4 regions of the Rhizobium sp. CC1099 genome follow, and region 1 is predicted to be linked to each of the others. Evidence: predicted binding sites of a transcription regulator. Region 1 holds the regulator's gene; each other region holds the start of a gene.
What was found. The regulator PhoB, encoded in region 1, activates phosphate uptake and scavenging genes when phosphate is short. The targets are predictions, from matches to a motif close to TGTCATNNANCTGTCAT.
Positions count from the first base shown of each region.

Region 2: QA644_RS19075 (NAD-glutamate dehydrogenase) is a predicted target of PhoB. The motif match lies at 2,523-2,539, and genes of this name have one in related genera.
Region 3: QA644_RS26825 (PhoX family phosphatase) is a predicted target of PhoB. The motif match lies at 2,023-2,039, and genes of this name have one in related genera.
Region 4: phnF (phosphonate metabolism transcriptional regulator PhnF) is a predicted target of PhoB. The motif match lies at 5,181-5,197, and genes of this name have one in related genera.

Region 1 is NZ_CP121641.1:2,027,070-2,034,189, reverse strand. It holds gene pstB (phosphate ABC transporter ATP-binding protein PstB) at 1-654, shown strand, start outside; gene phoU (phosphate signaling complex protein PhoU) at 689-1,402, shown strand; gene phoB (phosphate regulon transcriptional regulator PhoB) at 1,437-2,120, shown strand; gene QA644_RS10420 (winged helix-turn-helix domain-containing protein) at 2,138-2,824, shown strand; gene QA644_RS10415 (hypothetical protein) at 3,212-3,400, shown strand; gene QA644_RS10410 (hypothetical protein) at 3,438-3,881, opposite strand; gene QA644_RS10405 (hypothetical protein) at 3,929-4,108, opposite strand; gene QA644_RS10400 (universal stress protein) at 4,256-5,158, shown strand; gene QA644_RS10395 (sulfite exporter TauE/SafE family protein) at 5,277-6,041, shown strand; gene QA644_RS10390 (hypothetical protein) at 6,074-6,352, opposite strand; gene QA644_RS10385 (LysR family transcriptional regulator) at 6,420-7,120, shown strand, end outside.
Region 2 is NZ_CP121641.1:3,825,429-3,832,548, reverse strand. It holds gene QA644_RS19075 (NAD-glutamate dehydrogenase) at 1-2,323, opposite strand, end outside; gene pdxY (pyridoxal kinase PdxY) at 2,595-3,473, shown strand; gene QA644_RS19065 (carbonic anhydrase) at 3,543-4,184, shown strand; gene QA644_RS19060 (lytic murein transglycosylase) at 4,203-5,024, opposite strand; gene QA644_RS19055 (aspartate-semialdehyde dehydrogenase) at 5,211-6,245, opposite strand; partial or broken gene QA644_RS19050 (hypothetical protein) at 6,356-6,555, opposite strand; gene QA644_RS19045 (MFS transporter) at 6,762-7,120, shown strand, end outside.
Region 3 is NZ_CP121642.1:1,173,456-1,180,575, forward strand. It holds gene QA644_RS26810 (type I secretion system permease/ATPase) at 1-1,219, opposite strand, end outside; gene QA644_RS26815 (hypothetical protein) at 1,392-1,580, shown strand; gene QA644_RS26820 (hypothetical protein) at 1,704-1,979, shown strand; gene QA644_RS26825 (PhoX family phosphatase) at 2,106-4,094, shown strand; gene QA644_RS26830 (inositol monophosphatase family protein) at 4,268-5,092, shown strand; gene QA644_RS26835 (glycerophosphodiester phosphodiesterase) at 5,102-5,950, opposite strand; gene QA644_RS26840 (ABC transporter ATP-binding protein) at 5,943-7,022, opposite strand; gene QA644_RS26845 (ABC transporter permease subunit) at 7,059-7,120, opposite strand, start outside.
Region 4 is NZ_CP121641.1:4,080,185-4,087,304, reverse strand. It holds gene QA644_RS20260 (glucokinase) at 1-977, shown strand, start outside; gene QA644_RS20255 (ABC transporter ATP-binding protein) at 1,073-2,860, shown strand; gene dapB (4-hydroxy-tetrahydrodipicolinate reductase) at 2,879-3,703, shown strand; gene QA644_RS20245 (2,3-bisphosphoglycerate-dependent phosphoglycerate mutase) at 3,726-4,361, shown strand; gene phnF (phosphonate metabolism transcriptional regulator PhnF) at 4,412-5,149, opposite strand; gene phnG (phosphonate C-P lyase system protein PhnG) at 5,266-5,742, shown strand; gene phnH (phosphonate C-P lyase system protein PhnH) at 5,742-6,350, shown strand; gene QA644_RS20225 (carbon-phosphorus lyase complex subunit PhnI) at 6,354-7,120, shown strand, end outside.

The DNA.
Region 1 (7,120 bases):
ATCGGCCCATCGGGCTGCGGCAAGTCCACGTTCCTGCGTTGCTTGAACCGCATGAACGACACGATCGACAATTGCCGCGTCACGGGCGAAATCAAGCTGGACGACGCGGATATCTACGATCCGGACATCGACGTCGTGGAACTCCGCGCCCGCGTCGGCATGGTCTTCCAGAAGCCGAACCCGTTCCCGAAGTCTATCTACGAGAACGTTTCTTACGGACCGCGCATCCATGGAATTGCGAGGTCGAAGGCCGACCTTGATCAGATCGTCGAAAGCAGCCTCCATAAGGCCGGCCTCTGGAACGAAGTCAAGGACCGCCTGCAGGAATCCGGCACCGGTCTGTCGGGCGGCCAGCAGCAGCGCTTGTGCATTGCGCGCGCCGTTGCCGTCAGCCCGGAAGTCATCCTGATGGACGAACCGTGCTCGGCGCTCGATCCGATCGCGACCGCCAAGGTCGAGGAGTTGATCCACGAGCTTCGCGAGAACTACAGTATTGTCATCGTGACGCACTCGATGCAGCAGGCAGCCCGCGTTTCGCAGCGCACCGCCATGTTCCACCTCGGCAATCTCGTCGAGGAGAATGACACCGACAAGATGTTCACCAATCCGGACGACCCGCGCACCCAGGATTACATCATGGGCCGCTTCGGCTGAGCTGCGGCGTTCAGGCTATTCAAGGACAATCCCAATGGCATCGACCCATATCTTTTCTGCCTATGACGAGGATCTGAAGTATTTGTCCCGCCGCATCTCGGAAATGGGCGGGCTTGCCGAGCAGATGGTGTCGGACGCCGTCCGCGCGCTGGTTAACGGTGACGCTGGCTTGGCCCAGAAGGTCATCTCCGACGATGTCGTCATGGATCACGCCGAGCGCGAGATCGGCGACAAGGCGATCGTCACGATTGCCCGCCGCCAGCCGGTGGCCTCGGACCTTCGCGAGATCATGGGCTCGATCCGCATCGCGGCCGATCTCGAGCGCGTCGGCGATCTCGGCAAGAACACCGCCAAGCGTGTCATCGCCGTGCAGAGCACCGGCGTTCCGCGCAAGCTCGCCCGCGGTCTCGAGCATCTTTCCGAACTGGCGCTGGTCCAGCTCAAGGAAGTACTCGACGTCTATGCCTCGCGTTCAGCCGACAAGGCGAAGTCGATCCGCGAGCGCGACGAGGAAATCGACGCGATGTACACCTCGCTGTTCCGCGAGCTGTTGACCTACATGATGGAAGATCCGCGCAACATCACCAGCTGCACGCATCTTCTCTTCTGTGCGAAGAACATCGAGCGCATCGGCGATCACGCCACTAACATTGCCGAAACGATCTATTACATGGCGACCGGCGCACAGCCGGAAGGCGAACGTCCGAAGGACGATACTGCCAACACCGTCGGCGCGGTCACGGAATGACAATTCCGAACCGGCCCTCAGGAGACAGAACCGAATGATCCCGAGAGTTGCAGTCGTTGAAGACGAAGAGGCACTGAGCGTGCTTCTTCGCTATAACCTTGAGGCCGAAGGTTTCGAGGTCGACACCATTCTGCGCGGCGACGAGGCCGAAATCAGGCTTCAGGAGCGCACGCCGGATATTCTGATCCTCGATTGGATGCTGCCGGGCGTGTCGGGCATAGAGCTTTGCCGCCGCCTGCGCATGCGCCCGGAAACGGAGCGTCTGCCGATCATCATGCTGACGGCGCGCGGCGAGGAAAGCGAGCGTGTGCGCGGCCTTTCCACCGGCGCCGACGACTACGTGGTCAAGCCGTTCTCCACGCCCGAACTCGTTGCCCGCGTCAAGGCGATGCTGCGCCGCGCCAAGCCCGAGGTGCTCTCCACGGTGCTGAAATGCGGCGATATCGAACTCGACCGCGAAACGCATCGTGTTCACCGCAAGAGCCGCGAAGTCCGTCTCGGCCCGACCGAATTCCGTCTACTGGAATTCCTGATGTCGTCGCCCGGCCGCGTCTTCTCGCGTTCGCAGCTTCTGGACGGTGTCTGGGGCCACGACATTTATGTCGACGAGCGCACCGTGGACGTTCATGTCGGTCGCCTGCGCAAGGCGCTGAACTTCTCCAACATGCAGGACGTCATCCGCACCGTCCGCGGCGCAGGATATTCGATGGAAGCATAGCAGGGAGGCCGGAGAAGATGTCGGTGCGGGTACTTGTTGTTGAGCAGGACGAAGATCTGCTCGCGACACTGAAGCATGCTCTGGAGACAGAAGGGTATTCGGTGAACTGTCTTCACCCGCATGCGTCGCTGGTCGAGCTCGTGGCGTTGCGGCTGCCTGATGCGGTGATATTCGGTGCGCCGGCTCCTGGCTCGATGGCAATCTCGACATGCCGCCAGTTCCGGACAACTGGAGCGACCGCCCGCCTTCCGATCGTGGTGCTGCTGGACTCGGCCCTCGAGCAGGACCGGTTGGCCGTCCTCTCCGCCGGAGCCGACGACTGCCTCATAAAGGCAGTCTCCCCCGTGGAACTCCTCATCCGCTTGCGGAACCTCCTGCGGCGTCTCAATCCAGCGCTGCTGGAGAGCACGCTGAAGGTCGGGGATCTGACGCTCGATAAGAACGCCCGCCGGGTTCACAGGCAGAAGAAGGAAGTCAAGCTCGGCCCCACCGAGTTCAGGCTGCTCGAGTTTCTGATGAAGTCCCCCGGCCGCGTCCACTCCCGATCGGAATTGAGGGCATCGCTGTGGGGTAACGATGCCAGTGTCGATGAGCGCGCTGTCGACGTACACATCGGGCGTCTCCGGAAGGGCATCAGTTTCGGCAAGGCCGATAAGGTGATCCGGACGGTGCGTGGCGCCGGCTACGCACTCGGCGACTTCTGATCCGGATCAGGTTCCTATCCTATCCCCGTCGCTGTGCGCACAGATTGAGACGCGCGATACAGCTGTTCGCGCAATACGTGTGTCACGTCGATTTCACGCGACTGCCTATATTAGGGTGTGCTTAGTCGCGCTGGAGGTGATTCCAGTCCGCCTTCGGCTCCCATACTCGCCTAAGGGCGTCAGACATATAATCCCGCCGGGATGAGGGTTCGGCCCGATAGGCCACACTCGTCCCAAAGTACAGCTAGTTTGGTTGAAGCGATTTGGAGTATTCCATGACGATCAAGACGGCGTTGTTGAGAATGTCCCTGATTATCGTTTCCGGGTGGGTCATGGTCGGCACCATCACCTTGGTGATGTTCCATTGACCAGCGAGGTGTAAACGGCATGCGGTTCCTGGTGTACACGAAAACGATCGCTGAACTCGATTATGACGAAGAGACGCGCGTCTTGACGATCATCTACCGGGACGGCCAACTGCGATCCGTTCCCCATGTCGATCCCAAGATCATGATGAAAATGGTTGCACAGCTTCCTCCGGAACGATCCCTCTACCTGATGCAGGCGGCGATCTGAACGTCGCGGGCAAGGCAAGGTGCGACCGCACCTGGCGTCAATGCATGGCCTCGATAAAGGCGCGGCGATAGAACGCGCCGAGGTTGATCCGTTCTGCAGCGACCGCCACAAGCTTCTTTTCGAGACGGCGCTCGAATTCCCGCGATCGGGCCGCCCGCGGCCTGCCGTGCGGTGTCGTAGGCTTTAACCGCATCCGTGGTCCGACGTCGTCGCGGTACTGGGCAAGCGTCATGGCGGCCTTGATCAGCAGAGTTCTTATCTGCGGACGGTGCTCGGCAGCGATGACGAGGCCAAACGACTTGATCAGGACAGGCTTCGGGACGGGCAGCTCGATCTCGTCGATGATGTCATTTCCCACTTGCGCTTCCTCGGCGAACACGAGGTATTGGTCCACCAGGTCATGAGCGGCCTCGAGGGTCTCGGTGTCCGGGCTGTACCGGCACCAGGTGTCACCAAAAGCACTCAGCGATCCGTATGACATCAAGAGCTCCTTTGCGCTTCAAATGAACGCGGAAACTGCCTGATTGTTCAAAGGATGCCGCAAGTGGTGCGAAAGCGGCGCGGCTTCGCCACGATCATTTGCTCCGCGGCGGGATGGCCGCCGCGGGGCAGGGAGGCGCATTTCGCGTAGATTCTCCATTTCATTTCGGCCTGGGCGGCCGTGGGACCAATGACGCTCAAGGCGAGAAGGGTTGTCATGAAGCGCATGGAATAGTTCCTACCGTCACTTCCATGGCAAACGAGTGATTGCGTGCTAACAAGTGTGCAGCGTTTGCTAGCCATGGGACCCAGGAGTAAACTTTCAAACGTGATGGACCGGGAGCGAGGTGGGAGCACTCGCGAAAGGAGGCCGGTATGAGCAATGCGACCGTAAACGACACCGCGCGGAAACCGCCCCCGGCAGAAGCCGGTGTCATCTTCGCCGGCCATGTGCGGGAAGTGACCGTCCATGCCGACGTTCTCGCTCTGCTGCCCGATCCGGCAACTGCGCAGCCTTGCCTGGATATTGCAGAAGACGCCGCCCGCGCCATCCACGGCACCATGGCCGTGGCCCATGTCGGTGCGGATCCGGAACGGATGATCGCCGCGCCGGAGGAGATCGATCTGCAGATGCTGCGCGACCTGGCCGAAGGCTCGCCGCAAGAGCGGTTCGAGCGGGTCGCCCGCGCCTTCGAGGATTGGAAGCAGGGCAAGCCCAGCCGAGAACGGCTCCTTCTCGATGACTGCCGCGGCGATCTCAATCGCTGCGTGACCGCCGAAGTCCATGAGACGGCGCTCGTCGTCGCCCCATGCCATGGCAACATGGATGCCCGCGACGCTTTTCACGATCTCCTTTTCAATGAGCACAAGCTGGTATTGGCACCACCTGCCGATGCCTATGCCGGCAATCTGCTGGGGCATGTGGTGATCGGCTGGAAACCGCATGATCATGCGCAGGGTGCCGTCGCCGCCGCCAGGCGCTGGCTGGCTGCGGCCGATCGCTTGACGGTTCTATGCGTCAACGACAAACCGGACGGAAGCTACCAGTCAACGGCAAGGGAATTGCTAGATCAGCTGGGGCTTGACGGCGACGTCGTTGCAATCAGCTCGGGAAGCCGGTCCGTCGGAGAGGCGATCCTCGATTTCGCCAAGTCGGTGAATGCGACGTGCCTTTTGATTGGCGCTTTCAAGCATGGCTATTTCCTGGAGCTGCTGCTCGGCCGTGTCACTCACTACCTGCTGTCGCATTCGCCGCATCCAGTGATGATGAAGCATTAGCGGCGGCGACGCTTGATCTCGCCTGCGCCAAGAAAAGCCGCTACAAAGTCGGTACTTCCATCTGGCTATATCGATGACACATGAAACGGCGGCCGCATCTCAATCGCGCAACTTACCCATGGCATTCGCGGGAGGCGCAATTATTGGCGCGCTCGGTGGGCTGATCGGCCTCGGCGGCGCGGAATTTCGTTTGCCGTTGCTGATTGGCCGCTTCAATTTCGCGGCCCTGGAAGCCGTCATTCTTAACAAAGCCATGAGCCTCGTCGTGGTCGCGACGGCCCTGCCGCTCCGTGCCGGAACGGTGCCTTTCGCCGTTATCGCCGAAAACTGGCTTATCGCCGCCAACCTGCTCGCCGGAAGCCTGCTTGGTGCATGGTGTGGGGCCGGATGGGCAACGCGCCTGAAATCGGAAACGCTCTACAAGGTTATTGCCGTCCTGCTCGTTGTTATCGCGGCGGTGCTGGTCCTCGGCCATGACGCTCGTGCAGGTCAGCCGGTTCTGACTGGGCCGTCCCAGATGATTGCGGGCGTGATCGCAGGCTTCGTCATCGGCGTGGTAGCCTCGCTGCTCGGCGTGGCAGGCGGGGAATTGCTGATACCGACTTTGGTGCTACTGTTCGGCGCCGATATCAAGCTGGCCGGAAGCCTCTCGCTCGCGGTGAGCCTGCCGACGATGCTTGTCGGCTTCACCCGCTACAGCCGGGATCAGAGCTTTTCGGCTATCCGTCGCAACAAGGCATTTCTGCTCGTGATGGCGGCGGGATCGACTGTCGGAACCTTCATCGGCGGGTTACTTCTCAGCATTGTACCGAGTGTGTTCCTATTGCCTACGCTTGCCGTGATCCTCCTGATTTCAGCGTTGAAAGTCTGGCGGCATCAATAGTTCAAGTGGGGGCACACCCCCGACTTGCACACCTAGGAGCCAGCGTTGCGATGATAGCTGGCGGCGGACGAGCCGGGCGTGAACCGCATTTCATGCAGTGTCTGTATCGCCAAACGTGCAGAACTCTGGTGAGGAGAAGGTTGCGTGCCTCCTTCTCGGGTATTGTTGAGCGCATATGGGTCGACATCAGCGATCAGGTGGCTGGGCAGCGCGGTCATCTGCCGCATAGTGTTCTCCCAGGTGGTGCGCTGCAGTTGCCTTGCCCTGAACGCAAAGAAGATGTCCAGAATGCTGTGTGCAGCCTCGGTCATTATGGCCTCCTTTGTTTATCGAGCCATGTTGCTAAAATAGCTTTGCGTTGACTTTCAAACAAACGAAATGATATGGTGTTTAATATCAGAAAAATTGAAAGATGCGACGATGACTATGCCCTTTCGCCGCCCGATCCCGTTGCTCGACAATGATGTTCTGAGAACCTTTGTCGCCATTGCGGAAACGGGTAATTTTTCGACTGCAGCCGAGGCTGTGTTCCGCACGCCGTCGGCGGTTTCCATGCAGATCAAGAAGCTCGAGGAACAGCTCGGCGCGACGCTCTTTATGCGTGATGCGCGTTCGGTGACGCTGACGCAGCACGGCGAGCTCTTGCTGACTTACGCTCGCAATATCTTGGCGCTCTCCAACGAGGCGGTCTCGCGCTTCATCATGCCGGAACTCAGCGGCGTCGTGCGGCTCGGCGCGCCGGAGGATATCGGCGAGCGGCTGCTGCCAAGTATCCTGAAGAGCTTCGCGGAGAGCTATCCGGGCATCATGGTCGACGTGACGATCGACATGAGCATGGGCCTCAAGAAGCGCATGGAAGAGCAGAGGCTGGATCTGGCGCTGATCAATTGCGCCACGCGGCCGTTTCCGACCGGCGGGGAGATCGTGTTTCGTGAACGCCTTGTCTGGGCAGGCGCCAAATGCGGTACTGCCCACAGGCGCGATCCCCTGCCGATCTCGATCTGGGAGGATGGCTGCATCTGGCGCCAGGAGGCACTGGCGCAGCTTGAGCGTAACAAGCGGCCTTACCGCGTCGCCTA
Region 2 (7,120 bases), 1.8 Mb from region 1:
TCGGCTCCGGCAGGCCATCGACGAGATTCGGATCGAGCTTGAAGGCAAGCATCGCCTTCGGCGAGCCATCGGCAGTACGCTGGAAGTAGTTGGTCCGCAGCGTCGCATCGACGACATTGATGTATCGGCGCAGGATGCGGTCATCGTCAAGGCTCGGCACATTGGCGAGCGCCGCCTCGATCGACCGATGCAGGTCGGCGAGCTTTTTCATGCGAGCCTTCTCGCTAAGCTGCGGATCGAGCGCCTCATAAAAGAGGCGGAAGATCGAAGCGGCAATCTCTGGGTATTTATCGAGGGTCGTTGCGATGTAATCCTGCGAATAGGCGATACCTGCCTGACGAAGATAACGCGCATAGGCCCGCAGGACATTCGTCTCGCGTGCGGAAAGCCCGGCTGAAAGGATCAGCCGGTTGAAACTGTCATTGTCGATCGTGCCGTCGAAAGCGGAAATGAAGGCCTCTTCCAGCGCGGCACCATGACGGCTGAGGTCAATTTCGGCGCCACTGCGGTCTTCAAGCTCCATATCGTGCAGTACGACGATGTTGACCGAGCCGTCTGCGGTTGGAACTTCGATGTCGAAGGTCCGCTCGCTCAGCACGTTGAAACCGAGATTTTCGAGAAGCGGCACGCGGCGTGAGAGCGGAAGCTGCTCGCGAGCATGGAAAATCTTGAGTGAGAAGACCCGGCCGCGTTCTGCATCATTGCGGTAATAGAACTCGATGCGTATCGGCTCGCCGGAGGCGCAATCGGTGATGTCCGGAAGATCGGCAACCGTTTCTTCAGCAGTGAAGGAATCCTGGAAGGCATTGCTGACGGCGATCTTCGGCGCCTTCGGCCCAGCCAGCGCTTCGAAGCGATCGTCCCAGCGGGCGGTGATGGCGCGGATCGCTTCCTCGAGCTTCGCTTGCGGGATGCGCGGCGTTTTGCCGCCGGATCGACCGATGATGAAGTGTACGCGCGCAACCCGCCCTTCCGGGAAGGCCGGATAATAGGCAGAGACCCGGCCGTCGTAGACGGTCTTCAGATAGGTGCCGATCTTTTCGCGAACGATGGAATCGTATTCCTCGCGTGGTACATAGACGATGACCGACACAAAACGGTCGAAATGATCGATGCGCGGCAGAACGCGGACGCGCGGCCGTTCGACCAGATCGTTGATCTGTTCGGCGAAATTCGCGAGCAGCGTCGTGTCGATCTGGAAAAGATCGTCGCGTGGATAAGATTCCAGCGTGTTGTACAACATTCGGCCGGAATGGCTCATGGGATCGAAGCCGAAATGATCTGTCACTTTGGCAACTTTGGAACGGATGAGCGGAATTTCCGAAGCCGAAGACGTATAGGCCGTAGAGGTAAAGAGGCCAACGATGCGCAGTTCACCGGTGACGTTGCCGTCCTTGTCGAATCGCTTGACGCCGACATAATCCATATAGGCGCGGCGGTGGACGACGGATTTCACATTCGCCTTGGTGACGATCAGGAAATCCGGACCATCGAGAAAGGCGAGGATTTCCGGCGTCGTCGTTACGGCATCCTTGCCGGTGCGCAGCACCAAGACATCCGGATCAGAAAGAATGCCGAGGCCAGCGCCCTTGTCACGCTCGACCTTCGCTTCGCTGCCCTTGCTGGAATAGACATATTCACGCATGCCAAGGAAGGTGAAGTTTTCATCGCGTAGCCAGGTGAGGAAAGCCAGTGCTTCGTCCCGATCGGCCTTTTTGCGGCTGGCGCCGTAGCTGCCCAATTCGGCAATCACGGTGTCGAGCTTGGAAAGCATGGGCTTCCAATCGGAAACAGCCTGGCGGACCTGCTCCAGCACGATCATGATGCGCTTGCGAAGGTCGCCGGATTGCGCCGTAGTCAACGGCGAAATGTGAATCTGGATATGGCTGACACGTTTTGCCGGATCGCTCGCCTCCTCGGCTGAATAAAGTACCGGCGTCTTGCCATGCTCCATCACTAGGATCGGATGCACCGCCATATAGAGATCGCGATAGGAGCTTGTGACCTCGCTCATAACCGACTCGTAAAGGAACGGCTTATTCTGATCGGTAACCGTCAGGACCGAGACCGCAACGCCATCGGGTTCGACATCAGCCAGCGTTTCGATCGTAACGCGCGGGACCTTGCCGTCCCAGCCAGCAAGCTCCTTAGCGGAATGAACGGCCGAAAGCGCCAGCATCTGCGGTGTGTAGCGATCGAGGTCGTCTCCACTCGCCCGGCCGAAGAGGATTTCCGGATCGAGATGCGGCTCTTTGGCTGCAGCAGCGATCTTCTTTGCGCTTTCGATCAGCTTTTCCCGTCGCGGATGGTTTTTGGCAGCCATTGAAGACATTCCCCCGATTTGTGTGATTTGGCGCAAGTTAGCAGAAGAATTATCGAAAAAACCCCTAAAAGAGGCTCCGCCTTGGCAGTTTTTGTGCGTTTTTGACCTTGTTTCAGTAAAATTTCAGAGGATTCTCCGATTATAGGAAAGCCTAGGCCGGTCTTGGATTTTTTCGGCTCGCCGAGATTTCCACGCATGGATGAAGAATGGTTGACAGCTGCGCGGCAAAAGGACGATCAACAGCGCATCGAATTCGGGGTTTAAAATTACTATGCCGGATAATAGTGCTGCAGGAACGGTGATCGTCATCTCCAGCCATGTCGTTCGCGGTTCGGTCGGCAATCGTGCCGCCGTCTTCGCGCTTGAGACGCTCGGCCATCAGGTCTGGGCACTGCCGACGATCATTCTGCCCTGGCATCCCGGTCATGGTCGTTCGACCCGGCTCACTTTTGCGGAGGCCGATTTCGATGCCGCCATCGATGATCTCATCCGTGCACCGTGGGTTGGAGAAGTGAAGGCGGTCTTGTCTGGTTATTTCGGAAACGCTGCCCAGGCTGGTTCTGTTGCCCGTCTGGTCGGTGCATTGCGTGAAAAGAACCCCGAGCTGCTTTATGTCTGCGATCCGGTGATGGGCGATCTGGGCGGCCTCTATGTGCCCGAAGCGACGGCGGAGGCGATCCGCGACCAGCTGATCCCGCTTGCGTCTTTGGCGACACCCAACCGCTATGAGCTGGCCTGGATGGTGGGCGCACCGTTGGAGGACAATACAGCTGTCATGGAGGCTGCTTTGTCACTCGGCCCTTCCCGCATGCTTGTCACCTCCGCTGTTCCGATGATGGCTGGCGGCACCGGAAATCTCTATCTTTCCGGTCGCCATGCTCTGCTTGCCGAGCATCGTGTCGTCGACAATCCGCCGAACGGACTGGGCGACCTGCTGGCGGCCGTCTTCCTCTCGCGGCTTCTTTCCGGGATGGACGACGAAAAGGCGCTGCAGCTTGCAACAGCCAGCGTCTATGAAGTGCTGGTGCGTGCGGTCAAACGCGGCAGCGATGAGCTTACGCTCGCAAGCGATGCAACAAGCCTGTCGACACCGATGGCCATGGTGCAGATGCGCCGCCTCATGCATCCCGCCCAACGGAAGAAGAGTTAGCGGCGCCCGTTTGCGCATTTCGCATGCGCAGCAGTTGATCTTGCGGCGTCTGCGCGCTAATCGACAGTCATGCAGTGTTTTCCAACTTCACTTCTGGACGGCTATCGCAACTTCATGAACGGGCGTTACGCCGACGCCCGCGACCGCTATAAGATGCTGGCTGAAAACGGTCAGAGTCCGAATACGCTGGTTATTGCCTGTTCGGACTCGCGCGCAGCACCGGAACTTATCTTCGACGCCGGCCCCGGTGAGCTTTTCGTCATCCGCAACGTCGCCAACATGGTGCCGCCTTACGAGCCGGATGGCCATTTTCACTCGACATCTGCCGCTTTGGAATTCGCCGTACAGGTCTTGAAGGTTTCCGACATCGTCGTCATGGGCCATGGCCGCTGCGGCGGTATTCGCGCAGCGCTTGATCCCAATTCCGAACCGCTGTCGCCTGGTGATTTCATTGGTCGCTGGATGTCGCTCGTCCGCCCCGCTGCCGAGCAGATCCAAAGCAATGACGTGATGACTGCCGCTGAGCGCCAGACGGCGCTCGAGCGCGTCTCGATCCGCAACTCGCTCAATAACCTCAGAAGTTTTCCGGATATCAAGGCGCTTGAAGAGGCAGGGAAGATCGCCCTGCATGGGGCCTGGTTCGATATCTCGACCGGTGAACTTTGGGTGATGGATGCGGAAACGCGCGATTTTATCCGCCCGGAATTATAACCTTCGCGGGCGGGAAGCTCACTGGCCGTCGATCTGCTGGCCGATATAAGCGATTGCCTGTTGGTAGACCGTTGCGGCGTTCCAGCCTGCGATTGCTGCAAAGTTCGCTTCGCCTGGCTGATAGCCCGCGCCGGGCTGCCAGCCGTGGCCTCTGAGGAAGTTTGCCGTCGAAGCCAGGGCATCAGCGCGCGAGCCAACCATGTCGACGCGGCCGTTGCCGTCGCCGTCGGCTCCGAAACGGACCACATTGCGCGGCAGGAACTGCGTCTGGCCGATTTCGCCATGCGCCGCGCCGCGAGCCTGCGGGTTCAGATAGCCTTCGGAAACAAGTTGCAGGGCGGCGTAAAGCTGATCGGTGAAATAATCCGAGCGGCGGCAGTCGTAAGCGAGCGTCGAAACGGCAGACAGGGTATGCTGATTGCCCATGTAACTGCCGAAGCCGGTCTCCATTCCCCAGATCGCGATCAGCGGACCGGCCGGAACGCCGTAGCGGCCCTCGATCGAGGCAAAGAGTCCTTGATTGGCGCGTTTCATGCTTCTGCCGCGGGAGATGATCGTTGCGCCGCCCCGCTTCTTCATGAATGCGTCGAAGGATAGCTTGAAGCTCTTTTGGCCACGGTCGGCTGCGATTGTCGATTTATTATAGCTTACATTGGCGAAGGCCCGGTTCAGCACCGATGGGCTGACGCCACTGGCGGCTGCTTCCTGCTTGAAGCCGGCAACCCAGGCTTGGAAACCCGCGCTGTTGTTGCCGCACTGGGCAGCCTTTGCTGCTGCCGGAAGAGCTTGGAGTACGCTCGCCGCTGCGACGACCGCCACAAAGAATTTTGTCATGCTCATCAGAAACCCCGATCTCCATCTGCACAAGCTTGGCGCCGCGCAAGAATGCCAGCAGCAGATAATTTTGTCACGATCACCTTTCGGTGGGCCCTTGCAACCTGATGGCCGTCGGCCAGTTTTCGTAGGAAGCCCCGCATAATCAGGCGATATGCGGGGCTGATAGTAAATTATGGTTAATTTTTGGTATCAGGCGGCCTTCTTGCGTGGCTTGATGAGGCCGCGGTTGACGAGAAGCTCGGCAATCTGGATTGCATTCAGAGCAGCGCCCTTGCGTAGGTTGTCTGAGACCACCCATATGTTGAGGCCATTCTCGACGGTCGCATCTTCGCGGATGCGCGAAATATAGGTCGCGTCTTCGCCGGCAGATTCGTAAGGCGTGATATAGCCGCCGTTTTCGTGCTTATCGATAACGAGGCAGCCTGGAGCGTCACGCAGGATCTCGCGCGCCTGATCGGCGGTGATCTCGTTTTCGAACTCGATATTGACCGATTCCGAATGGCCGATGAAAACCGGAACGCGTACTGCCGTGCACGTGACCTTGATTTTCGGGTCGAGCATCTTCTTGGTCTCGGCTAGAACCTTCCATTCTTCCTTGGTGTAGCCATCCTCCATGAAGACGTCGATATGGGGAATGACATTGAAGGCGATGCGCTTCGTGAACTTCTTGTTCTCGATCGGATCGGCAACGAAGACGGCGCGTGTCTGGTTGAAGAGCTCGTCCATGCCGTCCTTGCCTGCGCCGGAAACCGATTGGTAGGTCGAGACGACAACGCGCTTGATCTTGGCGAAGTCGTGCAGGGGCTTCAAAGCCACCACGAGCTGTGCGGTCGAGCAATTCGGGTTGGCTATGATGTTGCGCTTGGTGAACTGCGTTACGGCATCCGGGTTCACTTCCGGAACGATCAGCGGCACGTCGGCGTCGTAGCGCCAGGCCGATGAGTTGTCGATCACGACGCATCCCTGCTGGCCGATCTTCGGCGAGAACTTCTTGGACACCTCGCCACCAGCAGACATCAGGCAGATGTCGGTGTCGGAGAAATCGTAGTTCTCCAGATTGGAAACCTTCAGTGTCCGGTCACCGTAGGAAACTTCCGTACCCTGCGAACGCGCGGAGGCGAGCGCCACGACTTCGTCGGCGGGGAAGCCGCGCTCCGAGAGGATGTTGAGCATTTCCCGGCCCACATTTCCGGTCGCTCCCGCAACTGCAACTTTGAAACCCATTTCAAGCTCTCTTTCTCTTCTCTCCTCTTGTCCGGTGAGGGGGAAGGCGCGAAACGATCGCGGCTTCCTGTCCCCAGCCGGGCCGGGGAGAGAGCGGCAGGCCAGAGACGTCAGACGGTTTTCGTCGTCGTTTTGGCCTTGGTTTTGGAAGAAACCGGAACAGCAATATCCATCCCGGCACCTGGTGCCAGATCATTGCGTGCAGCAATGGCGTGTTCGTCGCGAACCATGGATATTCCTTTCCGCCGTTGCTCATAAAAGGTTTTCCACAGGAGTCAAGGTTTTTGCAACCTTGCTCCCTGTCGAGCACTTGGGCAGTGGTTGCGGCCCAAATCGGAAGAACCCTTGCCTGCGACAATCTGTGCAAAGGCATTAGACTAAAGTCATAATCCCAAAGCCGCTCTCTTTCTCCGAATCCTTTTCTGTCACACTCTCGTCAGGCGAGTTGCGTCCAAGGGTGCTTTGAGGAGAGCTTGGGGCGCGTCTCGTTGCTTATCACTCTGTGGAGGACAGACAATGGCAAATGTCGCAAGCGTCGGAGACGCGAGAGTCGGCCCGATGACAGGCGAGGAGAAGAAGGTCATCTTCGCCTCGTCGCTCGGGACTGTTTTCGAATGGTATGACTTCTATCTTTACGGTTCACTCGCCACCTATATCGGCGCTACCTTTTTCAGCCAGTATCCGGAAACGACGCGAAACATCTTCGCGCTGCTCGCCTTTGCAGCGGGTTTCCTGGTGCGCCCGTTCGGCGCATTGGTCTTCGGCCGCCTCGGCGATCTGGTCGGCCGCAAATATACCTTCCTGATCACGATTTTGATCATGGGTCTTTCGACCTTCCTCGTCGGTATCCTTCCAGGGGCGGCGTCAATCGGTAT
Region 3 (7,120 bases), on a different replicon from region 1:
GCGACGACGGGTCCCACTGATCAAGGGACGCCTTGTCGAGACGCACCGAGCCGCCGATAGGTTTCCAAAGACCGACGAGTCCGCGGGCAAGCGACGATTTTCCAGATGCGCTCGGCCCGATGACGCCGACGGCGTCTCCGGCCTCTGCCTTGAACGAGATCCCGCGCAGTACCATCGTCCGGGTACCAGGAACGGCAAGGTGAAGCGCTTCCACGGACAGGTTGGCGGTCGGTGCAGGCAGGTCGACATGCCGCTCCTCGGCCGGCAGCAGTTCCAGATGCTTCGTCAGTCTGCTCCAGCTTTGCCGGGCGGCGACAAAGCCCTTCCATTGTCCGATTGCAAGCTCCACAGGTGCCAGCGCCCTGCTGACGAGGATGGAACTTGCGATCATGATGCCGGGCGTCGCCTCTTGCCTGACGACCAGGATGGCGCCGACCGCCAGCACACCGGATTGCAGCATCATCCGAAGGACTTTTGAGATCGACATCAGACTGGTCGTGACGGTCGTCGCCGAGATATGATTGGCAAGATACCGGTTGTTAACCTCGGTCCATTTGGTGGCTAGCAACGACCCGAACCCCATGGCCAACACGGCCTCGGAGTTTCGCCGTGTCGCTTCGGCAAGATTCAGTCGCCGCGCGGAAAGCTCTGCGGCAATTTTTGCCGGTTTGCGGGACTTGAATTCGGCGAGTGCTGTAAGGCCTATCAACATCACCGCACCGGCAAGCGCCGTGACACCGATCCAGACGTGAAAGAGAAAGCACAGACCGATGTAAAAAAGCATCCACGGCATATCGAACAGCGCCGTTGGCCCGGGGCCGGAGAGAAAACCGCGTACTGTATCAAGATCGCGGATCGACTGCAGACCGTCGCCCGGCATTCGCATCCGCGAGGGCAACAGGATCAGGGAGTTATAGACGTCGCCTCCCAAACGCTCGTCGACAGCGGCTCCGGCGCGCATCAAAAGCATCGAACGGATAAAATCGAGCAATCCCTGGAAGATGAAGAGCGTTGCTGCAATGATCGCAAGCCCGGCAAGTGTCGGCAGGCTTCGACCCGGAATCACCCGGTCATAGACTTGCAACATGAAGAAGGAGCCAGTGAGCGCCAATATGTTGACAATGCAGCTCGTGGCTCCGACACCCAGGAAAGCGCGCTTGAGGGAAAAAAGCACCGCCACAAGGAAAGCCCGTGGTGGGCCGGATTTTTCGTTCGTCATGCAGCGCTCCGCGGTTGTATCACCGACACGAAGCGGGAGCCGTTCGTGCAGGCCATTCAACATTTGATTCTCAGTTCGACGCTATTGTTATCATCCCATGCGGTCGGCGTGTTCCCGTTAAAAAGTTTCTTTCGGTCTAAATTAAGGACCGCTTTACAGCGGACGCATCTGAATGGCCGATGTGCAGGAACGGGACGAGGTCGCGCATGCCTTGCGGACGAAATTTTCACCTACTATCTCAGCCGCGGCGTTCGAGAAAAGCAAGCCCGGCCTGCAAATCCTGCTGTGGATAAGGGAGATTGCCGACGAAATTTGGCCCTGTTGGCAGCCTACGGGCTGGGAGCCGGCAACCTTTCGTTAACCATGCCGGCCTATCAATGGGGCGCTGCTTTTCCGCGATAGCAAGGCAGCACGTCGCGTGGCGGGCTTTGCCGCTTCAGGCACGTGGCGCTTGGGCTGGATATCTTCGCCAAGGAGTTTGCAAATGCAGCTTATCGCTTTACCGGACACGTTCAACCTGATCGGCAACGATGCGCTTATCGTCATGAAGGCCGAGGACACACATCAAGCCGTGTGTGTGACGAAAGATGCGCTTGCTGGTGTTCAGGCTGCGCCCGACCCACGGTGGCTGCCGCAGGATCTGAGCGTACTCGAACTTATTGCAAGCCGGAAATTCGATCAGGGCGAGATCGCCTTCGATGGCCGCATCTGGATCACGGCGAAGGATGTCCAGAACTGGCATAAAATGACGCGGCATTAAATTCAGCCGACGACGACGGGTTACGAGCGAGCGGCAAGGCAATTGTCGCATTTCCGTAATATCCCAGCCCTAAGTTTAGAATGGCTCCAAAACTAGGGGGCCGTTCTCAACTTTGGAGCCAGTCCCATGAATGAACATCTTTCTCAAAAGATATTCCCCACGACGCAACTTGAAGACGCAGATGGCGAAGGCCACAATTCGAGCCTCAATCCGACCATGGGCGAAATCATCAGCAAGCGCTTTTCGCGCCGTAGTTTCCTCCAAGGTTCGCTTGCAGTTGCCGCCATTACCGCGACCGTCAGCCCAGTGGCGTTGATGACGGCGGAAAAGGCGCGCGCGAATGGCGCTTCTGCCTTCTCCTTCCCGGAAGTCGAGGCCGGCGTGGATGTCAACCATCACGTCGCCGAAGGTTACAACGCCGACGTCCTTTTGCGTTGGGGCGACGCGCTCTTCCCCGACGCACCGGCCTTCGACCCGACCAAGCAGACGGCAGAAGCCCAGCGCCGGCAATTCGGCTACAACAACGACTATGTCGGCTTCATCCCGCTTGAAGGTTCTTCGACAAACGGGCTGCTTGTCGTAAACCACGAATATACAAACCCGCACCTGATGTTTCCCGGCATCGTCAAGATCGTCGACGGGAAGATCTCCCAGGGCAAGCTCAGCAAGGAACAAGTCGACGTCGAAATGGCCGCGCATGGCGGCACGATCGTCGAGATCCGCAAGGTCGACGGAAAGTGGCAGGTCGTTCCGGAAGGCCGCTACAACCGCCGCATCACCTCTACCACGGAAATGCAGCTTACCGGCCCGGCTGCCGGTCATGATCGGGTCAAGACCTCGGCGGACGCCACCGGCACGCGCGTCATCGGCACGCTCAACAACTGTGCCGGCGGCGTGACCCCTTGGGGCACCTACATCATGGCTGAAGAGAATTTCCACGGCTATTTCTCCGGCGAACTGCCGGAAGGCCATAAGGAAGCCGCCAATTACAAGCGCTACGGCGTGCCGGAAGGCGGATATGATTGGGCCAATTACTACGACCGCTTCGACCTCTCCAAGGAACCGAACGAACCGAATCGCTTTGGCTGGATCGTCGAAGTCGACGTCATGGATCCGACCGCGACCCCGAAGAAGCGCACCGCTCTTGGCCGTACCAAGCATGAGGGAGCGGCATCGATCGTCAGCAAGGACGGCCGTGTTGTCTTCTATCTCGGCGACGATGAACGCTTCGACTATGTCTACAAGTTCGTGACGTCGGGAACGTTCAATGCGAACGATCGTGCCGCCAATCTTGATCTCCTCGATGAGGGCACGCTTTACGTGGCCAAATTTGCCGAGGACGGTACGTTGCAGTGGCTGCCGCTCATCTTCGGCCAGGGACCGCTGTCAGCCGAAAACGGCTTTGCCAGCCAGGCCGACGTTCTCATCGAGACGCGTCGCGCCGCCGACATTATCGGCGCAACGAAAATGGACCGGCCGGAAGACATCGAACCGAACGCCGTCAACGGCAAGGTTTATGTCATGCTGACCAACAACAGCAAGCGCAAGGCCGATCAGGTGGACGCCGCAAATCCCCGCCCCGACAACGCTTTCGGTCACATCATCGAGATCACCGAGGATGGCGGCGATTACTCAGCAACTTCAGGCAAATGGGAAGTTCTCTTGAAGTGCGGCGATCCTTCGGTTGCCGAAGTCGGCGCGACTTTCTCGACCGAAACTTCCAAGAACGGCTGGTTCGGCATGCCGGACAACTGCGCCGTCGATTCGGCCGGCCGTCTTTGGGTCGCAACGGACGGCAATAACAACAAGGCCACCGGCCGCACTGACGGCCTTTGGGCTGTCGACACCGAGGGTGACGCCCGCGCCACCTCTCGCCTGTTCTTCCGCGTCCCGGTCGGTGCCGAGCTCTGTGGTCCGCTCTTTGCCCCGGATGACGAAACGGCTTTCGTCGCCGTGCAGCATCCCGGGGACGGCGGTGATGACTGGGCGGGCCATGGCCGCCCATCCTATTACGAGGATCTTTCCACCAGGTGGCCAGACTTCAAGGATGACATGCCAGTGCGCCCGTCTGTACTTGCCATCACCAAGATCGGCGGCGGCAAGATCGGCATCTGAGACGGCGCGTTGACAGAGCCTTTGTTAGCCGGGACGAGTGCGTCGTCCCGGCTATTGTTGTGCACAGGGACACAATCGTGTCTGCATCCATGCCCTCTCGCGTCACAAAAACTTCATGCGCCTCTGCGAAAGCTTTGGGCAAACGAAATCCGCAATCTCCATAAGAATTCTTCATGACATCGTCCTCGGTCTCCACCCGCTTGTCACCGGCGGCCTCGCAACGCCTTTTGCTTCTCGCAAATACGGCACTGAAAGCGGGGCAAACCGCCCGCAGGTCGCTAAAGCGGCGGCTGGTGAGCGAGATCGTGTCGAAGGCTCCGCGTGACTACCAGACGGAAATCGATGTGGCGGTCGAGGGGATCATCGTCGATGAGGTGGCGAAAGCCTTTCCCACTTACGCGATCAAAGGAGAGGAAGCCGTCGGCAATCGTGATGCCGAGGCAAGCACACCTGTCATCTATATCGACCCGATCGACGGCACGACAAACTACGCCTGGGGCATTCCGCATTTCGGCATGACGATTTCGATCGCCGAAGGTGGCCGCATCGTGGCCGGTGTCGTCTATGATGCGATGCAGGATGAACTGTTCAGCGCGGAGGCCGGCGGCGGCGCTTATCTGAACGGCGAGCCGATCCGCTGCATCGAGAACGCCGAAATCGAAAGCGTCCTGATCGGCGCTGGACTGCCCGTTCCAGGACAAGTGAAAGCCGTCAGCGAGGACACTTACTTCACCGCGCTCAAGCGGCTGATGGTCAATACGGCTGGTGTGCGGCGGCTGGGCTCAGCAGCACTTTCGATTGCCTATGTGGCATGCGGACGGCTGGACGGCTTCTTCGAAGACGGCCTGTCGCTGCATGATTATGGCGCGTCGCTCCTTCTGGTCGAAGAGGCTGGCGGACATGTTTCGGCCTTTTCCGGCGGGCCGGTCACGGCAAACGGCGATATCCTCGCCGCAAATAGGGCGATCCATCCGTGGCTTGTCCAGGGGTTTAACTGAGCTCGGGACTTACAGGTGCTTGACCAGCAGCGCTTCCAGCCCGACCGGATCGTCGGTCGTGATTTGATCCGCTTTCAGCGCAAGAAGCCGTCGAACCTTCGGCAAGACTTCGGGAACGGCTGCCGTGATGGTATAGGCATCGACGCGGCGGTCAGCGCGATGGAAGGCGTCAATGAGGTCATAACCTGCAGCGTCGGCGAAGAGCACCAGTTCGTAATAGAGATAGAACATTCGCGCGCGCGGCGATGCCTTCAGCGCTGTTTCCACGAAACCTGCGAAGTCGCGGCTTTCGATCAAGCGCTCAATCGCCCCGTCGTGACAAGGGTCATAGCCGATCGGCATGTCGGGAACCGCGCCGGAAAGCCGTTCGACGGCTCCAGCGTCGCCCCCAGACAGAATGACCGACCGTGCGACCGGCGACATTGCTGCGGCAAAGGCGGTAATATCCACGTCGCGGATACTCGCCGACGCCTCCTTGAGATCCAGCTGCAGGACGGCATTTTCATCGCATTCGCCCGCAAGAAGAAGCTGCCCGAGATCGTCGATCAGCATCACCGGGTGATCTGCCGGCACGCCGGTATCATCGCGAAGCTGCAAGCCACGCAGATACTCCTGCGAAGCATCCAGGACACGGCCCGTGCCCGTCGTGGCCCGATCGAGTGTTTCATCGTGAAGAACCGCAAAACCTTCGCCGCAAAAACGAATGAGATCTATCTCGACGCTGGCGCCGAGCAACATGCCTTCGGCAATCCGCCGGCGCGTGAATGAGATGTCGCCGGCGAAGCGATGGCCACGATGCCATTTCAGCCATGTCCGGTGCGCACCTGTTTCGACGGCAATCCCCCTGCGGTCAGACATGTCCAAGCATCCGATCGGTTTGCAGCTCGCCGGCGGCGGCCGACCGATGGACGAGCTTGTTGTCACGAAAGGCGAAATAGGCGGTGGCTGCCGGTTCCACAAGGGAGCCCCTTGTCCAATCGACATCCGGTGACGTCATGGCCTTGAGCCGCGTGCCGTCCGCAAGGTCGATATCGACGATCCTGTGAGTGCCGAAATCGATGCTGCGATGCACGATGCCGGCGCCTGACTTCTTTGACCGGCTGAGCGAGAGCGCTTCCGGTCGGAAGGCGAGCACGAGATCGCCGTCTTCGACCGGAACTGCAAGCGAAAAGTCCGGATGTTCGCTGATCCCGTTGCGGACCTTCACGCGAACGAAATTCATGGAGCCGATAAAACCTGCCACGAATTCGGTCTTCGGTTCGCGGTAAATGAGGTCCGGCGGTGCGGTCTGTTCCGTGCCGCCATCCCGCATGACGACGACCCGGTCGGCAAGCGCCAGCGCCTCGTCCTGCCCATGAGTGACAAACAGGGTCGTGATGCCGAGGCGCTGCTGGATGTCGCGCACCTCTTCCCGCAGGCGCTCGCGCAAATGCTGGTCGAGACTGGCAAAAGGCTCGTCGAGCAGCAGGATCTTCGGCTCGAGCACGAGCGAGCGCGCCAGCGCCACACGCTGCTGCTGCCCGCCCGAAAGTTGTGTCGTCATCCGCTTTCCGTAGTTGGAAAGGCCGACAAGTGCGAGCGCGCTTTCTACGCGCTCTGCGATCTCGGGTTTCGGCAACCTGCGTATCTTCAACCCGAATGCAATATTGTTGAAGACGTCCATATGCGTCCAGAGCGCATGGCTTTGAAACACCATCCCTGTCGGGCGCTTCTCCGGCGCAAGTGTCGTAACATCCTTGGCGTCGATGAGAATTGAACCTGCACTCGGTCGTTCGAAACCGCCGATCATGCGAAGAAGCGTGGACTTGCCGGACCCCGATGGTCCGAGCAGGCAGACGAGCTCGCCATCATCGACATCGAGCGAGAAATCGCGCACTGCGAACGAAGCGCCGAAGGCCTTCGAAATCCCTTTGATCGTCAAGCGTGCCATCTCAAGCCTTTCTTCGGGTCATGCCCGATCCGCACGTCACGCGCCAAAGCCGCGGGCAAAGGCACCCGTTCCAACGACACGGCGGGCAAACATCAGTG
Region 4 (7,120 bases), 2.1 Mb from region 1:
TTGGCGATATCGGCGGAACGAATGCGCGCTTCTCCATTCTTGCGGACGCCTCGGCCGAGGCCGTCAATTTCCCGAACGTTCGCACAGCCGATTTCGGAACCATCGATGAAGCGATCCTGAAGGGCGTTTTTGCAAAGACGGACATGCGCCCGCGTGCGGCTATTCTCGCCGTTGCCGGCCCGATCAACGGCAATGAAATTCCGCTGACCAATTGCGACTGGATCGTCCGTCCTCACACGATGCTTGAAGGTCTCGGCATCGAGGACGTGATTGTCATCAACGACTTCGAGGCGCAGGCACTGGCGATTTCAGCGCTCGGTGAGAACGATCGCGAGCGCATTGGCGCTGCATCCGGAGAACTTGTCGCTTCCCGTGTTGTGCTCGGTCCCGGAACCGGCCTCGGCGTTGGCGGGCTCGTGCACGCGCAAGGCTCATGGATTCCCGTGCCGGGCGAAGGCGGCCATGTCGATCTCGGACCACGCAGCAAGCGCGACCTGGAAATCTTTCCATATATCGAGACGATCGAGGGCCGCGTCGCGGCCGAGCAGATCCTGTGCGGACGCGGCATCGTCAATCTCTACCGCGCGATATGCAAGGCGGACGGCATTGATTCCAAGTACCACGATCCGGCCGATATCACCTCTCATGCACTTGCTGGAACCGACAAGACGGCCGTGGAGACCATCTCGCTTTTTTCAACTTACCTCGGCCGTCTCGCGGGCGATCTGGCGATGATCTTCATGGCCAAAGGCGGCGTCTATCTTTCAGGCGGCATCTCGCAGAAGATCCTGCCGGCATTGAGACGGTCGGAATTCCGCGCCGCGTTCGAGGACAAAGCGCCGCACTCGCACTGGCTGAGGGCGATTCCGACTTATGTGGTGACTCACCCGCTTGCAGCTCTTGCCGGGCTTTCCTTCTATGCCCGCCAGCCCGCAAGCTTCGGCGTCTCAACCGAGGGCCGCCGCTGGCGCCGATAGCGCCGCTCTAGCCAAAGGCGCGCCAACTCTTTATAGAGCCGCCCCAAGCGCGCGGCTCATGTGGCGCACGTAGTCCGAGACAGGAAGCTTTATTTTTGGAATCGTCCGCGAACAAAAAGCGCACCGTCAGCAGCGATACCATCACCGGCGTCTTAAAGCGCATCATCGCCGAAAACGGCCGTGATCATATTGGGGGCTATGCTTTCGCGATCAGCTGCCTCGTTGTTGTCGCACTTTCGACTGCGTTCACCGCCTGGATCATGAAGGTAATCATTGACGAAGCCTTCGCCAATCGCCGTGCGGATATGGTCTGGATCATTTGTCTTTCGATCTTCATCGCATTCGTACTGCGTGGCTTTGCGAGCTACGGCCAAGCGGTGGCTCTGTCTAGGATCGGAAACAACATCGTGGCGCGCTACCAGCGGCGCCTTTATGCCCACCTGATGACGCTGTCCGTCGGCTTCTACAACGAAGCCCGCTCGGCGCACATCGCAGCGCAAGTCAGCCAGAATGTCGGCGGCATCCGCGATGTCATGAATCTGACCATCACGTCGACTGCGCGAGACCTGCTCACTTTCATCGCGCTGCTCGGCGTGATGGTTTTTCAGGATCCGCTGCTAAGTCTAGCAGTCTTCATCCTGGCTCCGCCGCTCCTTTACGGCTTGCGATATCTTTCTAAGCGTCTGCGTCAGGTGACCAGGGAAGCGATTCATCTCAACAGCCATGTCTTGGGCGCAATGCAGGAAACGATCCAGGGAATTGCGATCGTCAAAGCCTTCACAATGGAGGGCGAACTGGTACGCAAGCTCAACAAGCTTGTCGGGGCTGCGGAAAACCGCGCAAATCGGATCGCGCGCCTCTCGGAGCGCAATGCGCCGATGACGGAGACCTTCGCCGGTTTCGCCGTCGCCAGCATCCTTGCCTATGCCGCTTACCGTTCGATCTATCATAACGTGCCGCCGGGCGCATTCTTCTCCTTCGTAACGGCATTGCTGCTCGCCTACGATCCGGCCCGCCGTCTTGCAAGACTGCAGGTTCAGCTGGAGCGCGCCGTCGTCAATGCCCGCATGATCTACGAACTGCTCGACATGGAGCCGCGTCAGCGCGATCTTCCTGATGCCAAGCCGTTGAATGTGACGGATGCCCGCATCGAATTCCGTGACGTGTCCTTTGCTTACAGTGCCGATCCGATCCTCAACAACGTGAGTTTTGTTGCAGAGGGCGGCAAGACGACGGCGCTTGTAGGCCCGTCCGGTGCCGGCAAATCAACGGTCATCAATCTCATTCCGCGCTTCTTCGACCCGAAGAGCGGGCAGATTTTCATCGATGGTCAGGATATTGCACACGTCACCAAACAGTCGCTTCGCCAGCAACTCGCCTATGTGTCGCAGCAACCGTATCTCTTCGAAGGCACGATCCGCGAAAACATCCGTTATGGGCGGCCGGAAGCGACGGACGCCGAGGTGGAAGAGGCCGCCCGGCTTGCCTACGCCCATGAATTCATCCTCGCGCAACCCAACGGCTACGACACACCTGTCGGCGAAAATGGCGTGACGCTGTCAGGCGGCCAGCGCCAGCGACTGTCGATCGCCCGGGCGCTCGTCCGGAAAGCGCCGATCCTGCTTCTCGACGAGGCTACATCGGCACTCGATACGGAATCCGAAGCGGCCGTGCAGAGGGCGCTCGATGAAGCGATGACCGGCCGCACCGTCGTCGTCATCGCCCATCGTCTTTCGACGGTCGTACGTGCCGACAAGATGGTCGTGATGCAGCAGGGCCGTGTCGTCGAAGAAGGCAATCACGAGACGCTTGCGAAGCGCAACGACGGACTTTACGCTCGCCTCAACAATCTTCAGCGGCCCGCCGCCTCGGATTCTTTTTGACACGGATTATGAGCTGACATGAGCGATGCTGCGATGAAGCTGGTGGTGGTTGGGGCAGCGGGTCGCATGGGACAAACGCTGATCCGGCTTATCGATTCCATGGAGGGTGTCACGCTGCATGCGGCCGTGGCCCGGCCCGGCTCGCCATTCGTCGGCAAGGATGCAGGCGAAATCGCAGGCCTTGGACCAAACGGCGTCACCATTGGGGACGACCCTCTCGCGGCCTTTCTTCATGCCGACGGCGTCCTGGATTTTACAACGCCCGCGACGACAAACGAATTTGCTGCACTCGCCGCTCAGGCGCGCATCGTCCATGTCATCGGCACGACCGGGTGTTCGGATGCGGATAATGCCAAGATCGCGGCAGCATCGCGTCATGCGCGTATCGTTAAATCGGGCAATATGAGCCTTGGCGTGAACCTCCTCAGCGTTTTCGTGGAGCAGGCTGCACGAGCGCTCGATGCTGCCGATTGGGATATCGAAATCCTCGAAATGCACCACAAGCGCAAGGTCGATGCGCCGTCGGGCACCGCACTGCTTCTGGGAGAAGCTGCCGCCAAAGGCCGGAATATCGACCTGTCGTCGCAATCCGTGCGCGTCCGCGACGGCCATACCGGCGCGCGCGAGACGGGTACGGTCGGTTTTGCGACGCTGCGCGGCGGTTCGGTGATCGGTGAACATTCCGTTCTCTTCGCCGGAGAGGGCGAGATAGTATCGATGTCGCACAGCGCCGCTGACCGCTCGATCTTCGCGCGCGGCGCCATCAAGGCGGCGCTCTGGGCGCGCGACAAGAAGCCCGGCTTTTACTCCATGCTCGACGTGCTCGGGCTCTCCTCACATTGATCTTACTACGGAGGCATATTTCATGAGCGGCACCCTCGTCCTCGTTCGCCACGGCCAGAGCGACTGGAACCTGAAAAATCTCTTCACCGGCTGGAAGGATCCGGATCTCACGGAACTCGGTATCGAAGAAGCCAATACGGGAGGGCAGGCGCTTGCCGACTACGGCATAAAATACGATATCGCCTTCACGTCGGCGCTCGTGCGCGCGCAGCACACGCTGACGCTCATTCTCGACAAAATCGGCCAGCCGGACCTCAAGACGATCCGCGACCAGGCGCTGAACGAGCGCGACTACGGTGACCTCTCGGGCCTCAACAAGGACGATGCCCGCGCCAAATGGGGCGAGGAGCAGGTTCATATCTGGCGGCGTTCCTACGACGTCCCGCCTCCTGGCGGCGAAAGCCTGCGCGACACCGGCGCGCGCGTCTGGCCTTACTATCTCACCGAGATTCTGCCACGCGTGCTGCGCGGTGAAAAAGTGCTCGTCGCTGCCCACGGCAACTCGCTGCGTTCGCTGGTCATGGTGCTGGACCGCCTGACCAAGGAACAGATCCTGGCACTCAACCTCGCGACCGGCGTTCCCATGGTCTACAAGCTCAATGCCGACTCCACCGTCGCTTCCAAGGAAGTGCTCGGCGATATGTCCGGGGCGCATTAAGCCTTCGGCATCTCATTCAAAAGCCGGGCTCGCTGCCCGGCTTTTTCAATTCAACTCTCTATCGTGAACTGCACCCTGTCGGCTGCAAAGCGGCTGATCGAGTACTGAACCGGTACGCCCTCAAGATCGGTATTCATTGCCTTGGCGATGAGCAGGATGGCGCCCGGCGTCAATTCCAGCGTGGCGATGTCGTGTGAATCGGCGTGAGCGGCGGTAATCTCGGTCGTTGCGCGGACGTAATCCGGCAGGCCGAGTTCGGCAAAGGCCTTGGTGATCGATTCCGTCTTGCGATAGACTTCGTCGATACCGGCAAACCGGTCGGCCGGAAACCATGTCGTTGCGCAAGATACCGGCCGCTTGTCGGCCAGACGCAATGTTTCAAGACGGATCACCGACGTCACGGACCTAAGCCTCAGCCAGCGCGCAACGTCAGCATCAGCCCTCTCTTCCGCATGGTCGAGCAGCAGGCCGCGCATCTCGCGCGCCTGAGCGCCAATACCGGCAGTGAAGCGCGTACGCCGCGTGATCGGGAAATTCAGCCGCTCCTTCCGCTCGATCAGGGTGCCGCGGCCTTGCACTGCGCGCACGATACCTTCCTGAGCAAGGGCGGCAAGCGCGCTTCTGACCGTATGGCGATTGACGCCGAATTGCAGCGCCAGAACAGTTTCCGGCGGCACCATGCCGGTCTCGTCATACGCCCCGGCACTGATTGCGTCGCGAATACGGTCCGCGATCTGGCGCCAGAGCGCCACGCCCGTCTGTCTCTGTACCTGGTTCAGTCCGGCCATTCGTTCCTGCCCTGCACTTTCACTTGAGTGATGTCACACGCTTGTCACGTCCTCACCTTAAGGCTACTAATACCTTGTATGGTTGTCTATATCAATAGACATTTAAGGGAACGGCGATGACATCAGCGAAACAGAAGAACCTTGCAATCCAGCCCGAGATTGACCGCAAGCGCGTTGCCGATCTTCTCGCGCGGGCTGAACGGCACGAACTCGTTGAAGCCTTTGACGCACTCGCTGAAAAGCCAGCGGTTCAACCGGCGCGCGGTCCGGAAACCGGTCTCGTGATGGTGCGCGGCCGCATCGGCGGCGGCGGCGCCCCCTTCAATCTCGGCGAGGTCACGGTTACGCGCGCAACAGTACGGCTTGGTTCCGGTGCCGTGGGTCATGCACAGGCGCTCGGTACGGACCGCGAAAAGGTAAGGCTTGCCGCGATCTTCGACGCACTGTGGCAGGACGATGCGATGAAGGATTTCGTCGAGGAGAGGCTGCTTTCGCCAATCGCGGCGCGGATCGCAGGGGTCGATCAGCGCAAGGCGGACGAGACGGCGGCGACACGGGTCGATTTCTTCACCATGGTGCGCGGAGACGACTGATGAGCCTCAAGACAGAAGCCCTGACGGGTGGTTTTGCCGAACCGGTCTTCCACGCCCAAAGCGTCTTCAAGACCATGATGGATGGCATGGCGCGCCCCGGCACGATCCAGACCATCGCGCCCGAAGTCGCGCCACCTGCGCCACTTGGCGTAGCCGCGGGCGCAATTGCGCTGACGCTGTGCGACCATGATACACCGGTCTGGCTATCTTCCGGGCTCGCGAAATCCGCAATGCTCGATTGGCTCGGCTTTCACACCGGCGCGCCCGTGGTGCCGGAAAGGGCCGAAGCCCGCTTTGCCTTTATTGAGCACGGCGTGACGCTTTCCTCGTTCGGACTCTTTGCCTTAGGCACGCAGGAATATCCTGATCGCTCGACGACGCTGATCGTCGAACTTGCAGGACTCGAAGGGGGCCGCCGGCTGGCCTTGACGGGCCCCGGCATTCAAGGCGTGAACGAGATTGCGCCTGTCGGCCTGCCGGAGGCGTTCCTGCGGCTCTGGGCGGAAAACCACGCCCTCTTTCCGCGTGGCATCGACCTCATGCTGACGGCAGGCAGCCGTTTCCTCTGCTTGCCGCGCACCACCAAGATCATCGCAACGGAGATGTGAGCCATGTATGTTGCCGTCAAAGGGGGTGAGACCGCCATCGAGAATGCCCATCGCCTACTTGCCGACCGCCGTCGCGGCGACCGCTCGCTGCCTGCGATTGGCATCGACCAGATCGTCGCACAGCTGGCTCTTGCCGTCGACCGTGTCATGGCGGAAGCCTCGCTCTACGACCGCACGCTCGCCGCACTTGCCGTCCGTCAATCGCGCGGCGACATGATCGAGGCAATTTTCCTGCTGCGCGCCTATCGCACGACGCTGCCACGCTTTGGCTATTCGAAACCGCTCGACACCGCGGCGATGAAGATCGAGCGCCGCGTTTCGGCGACCTACAAGGATTTGCCTGGCGGCCAGCTTCTCGGTCCGACCTTCGACTACACCCACCGACTGCTTGATCCTTCGCTGCTTTCCGACGAGACCGTTGAAGAACCGGCGCAACGCCCTGCCGAAGCCGGCCGCATGATGCGCGTGTCGGAGATCCTTGGCCAGGAGGGGCTGATCGAGGCCGACGGCGATATGCCGGAGGATCACGAGATCGGTGACCTTACTCGTGAACCGATGGAATTTCCGATGAGCCGCGACCTTCGCCTGCAGGCGCTCGCCCGCGGCGACGAGGGCTTCCTCCTGGCACTCGGCTACTCCACACAACGGGGCTACGGCCGCAATCATCCCTTCACGGGGGAAATCCGCATTGGCGAGGTCGAAGTGGAGTTTTTCGTTCCCGAACTCGGCTTTGCCGTGTCGCTCGGCGTTATCCAATTGACGGAATGCCA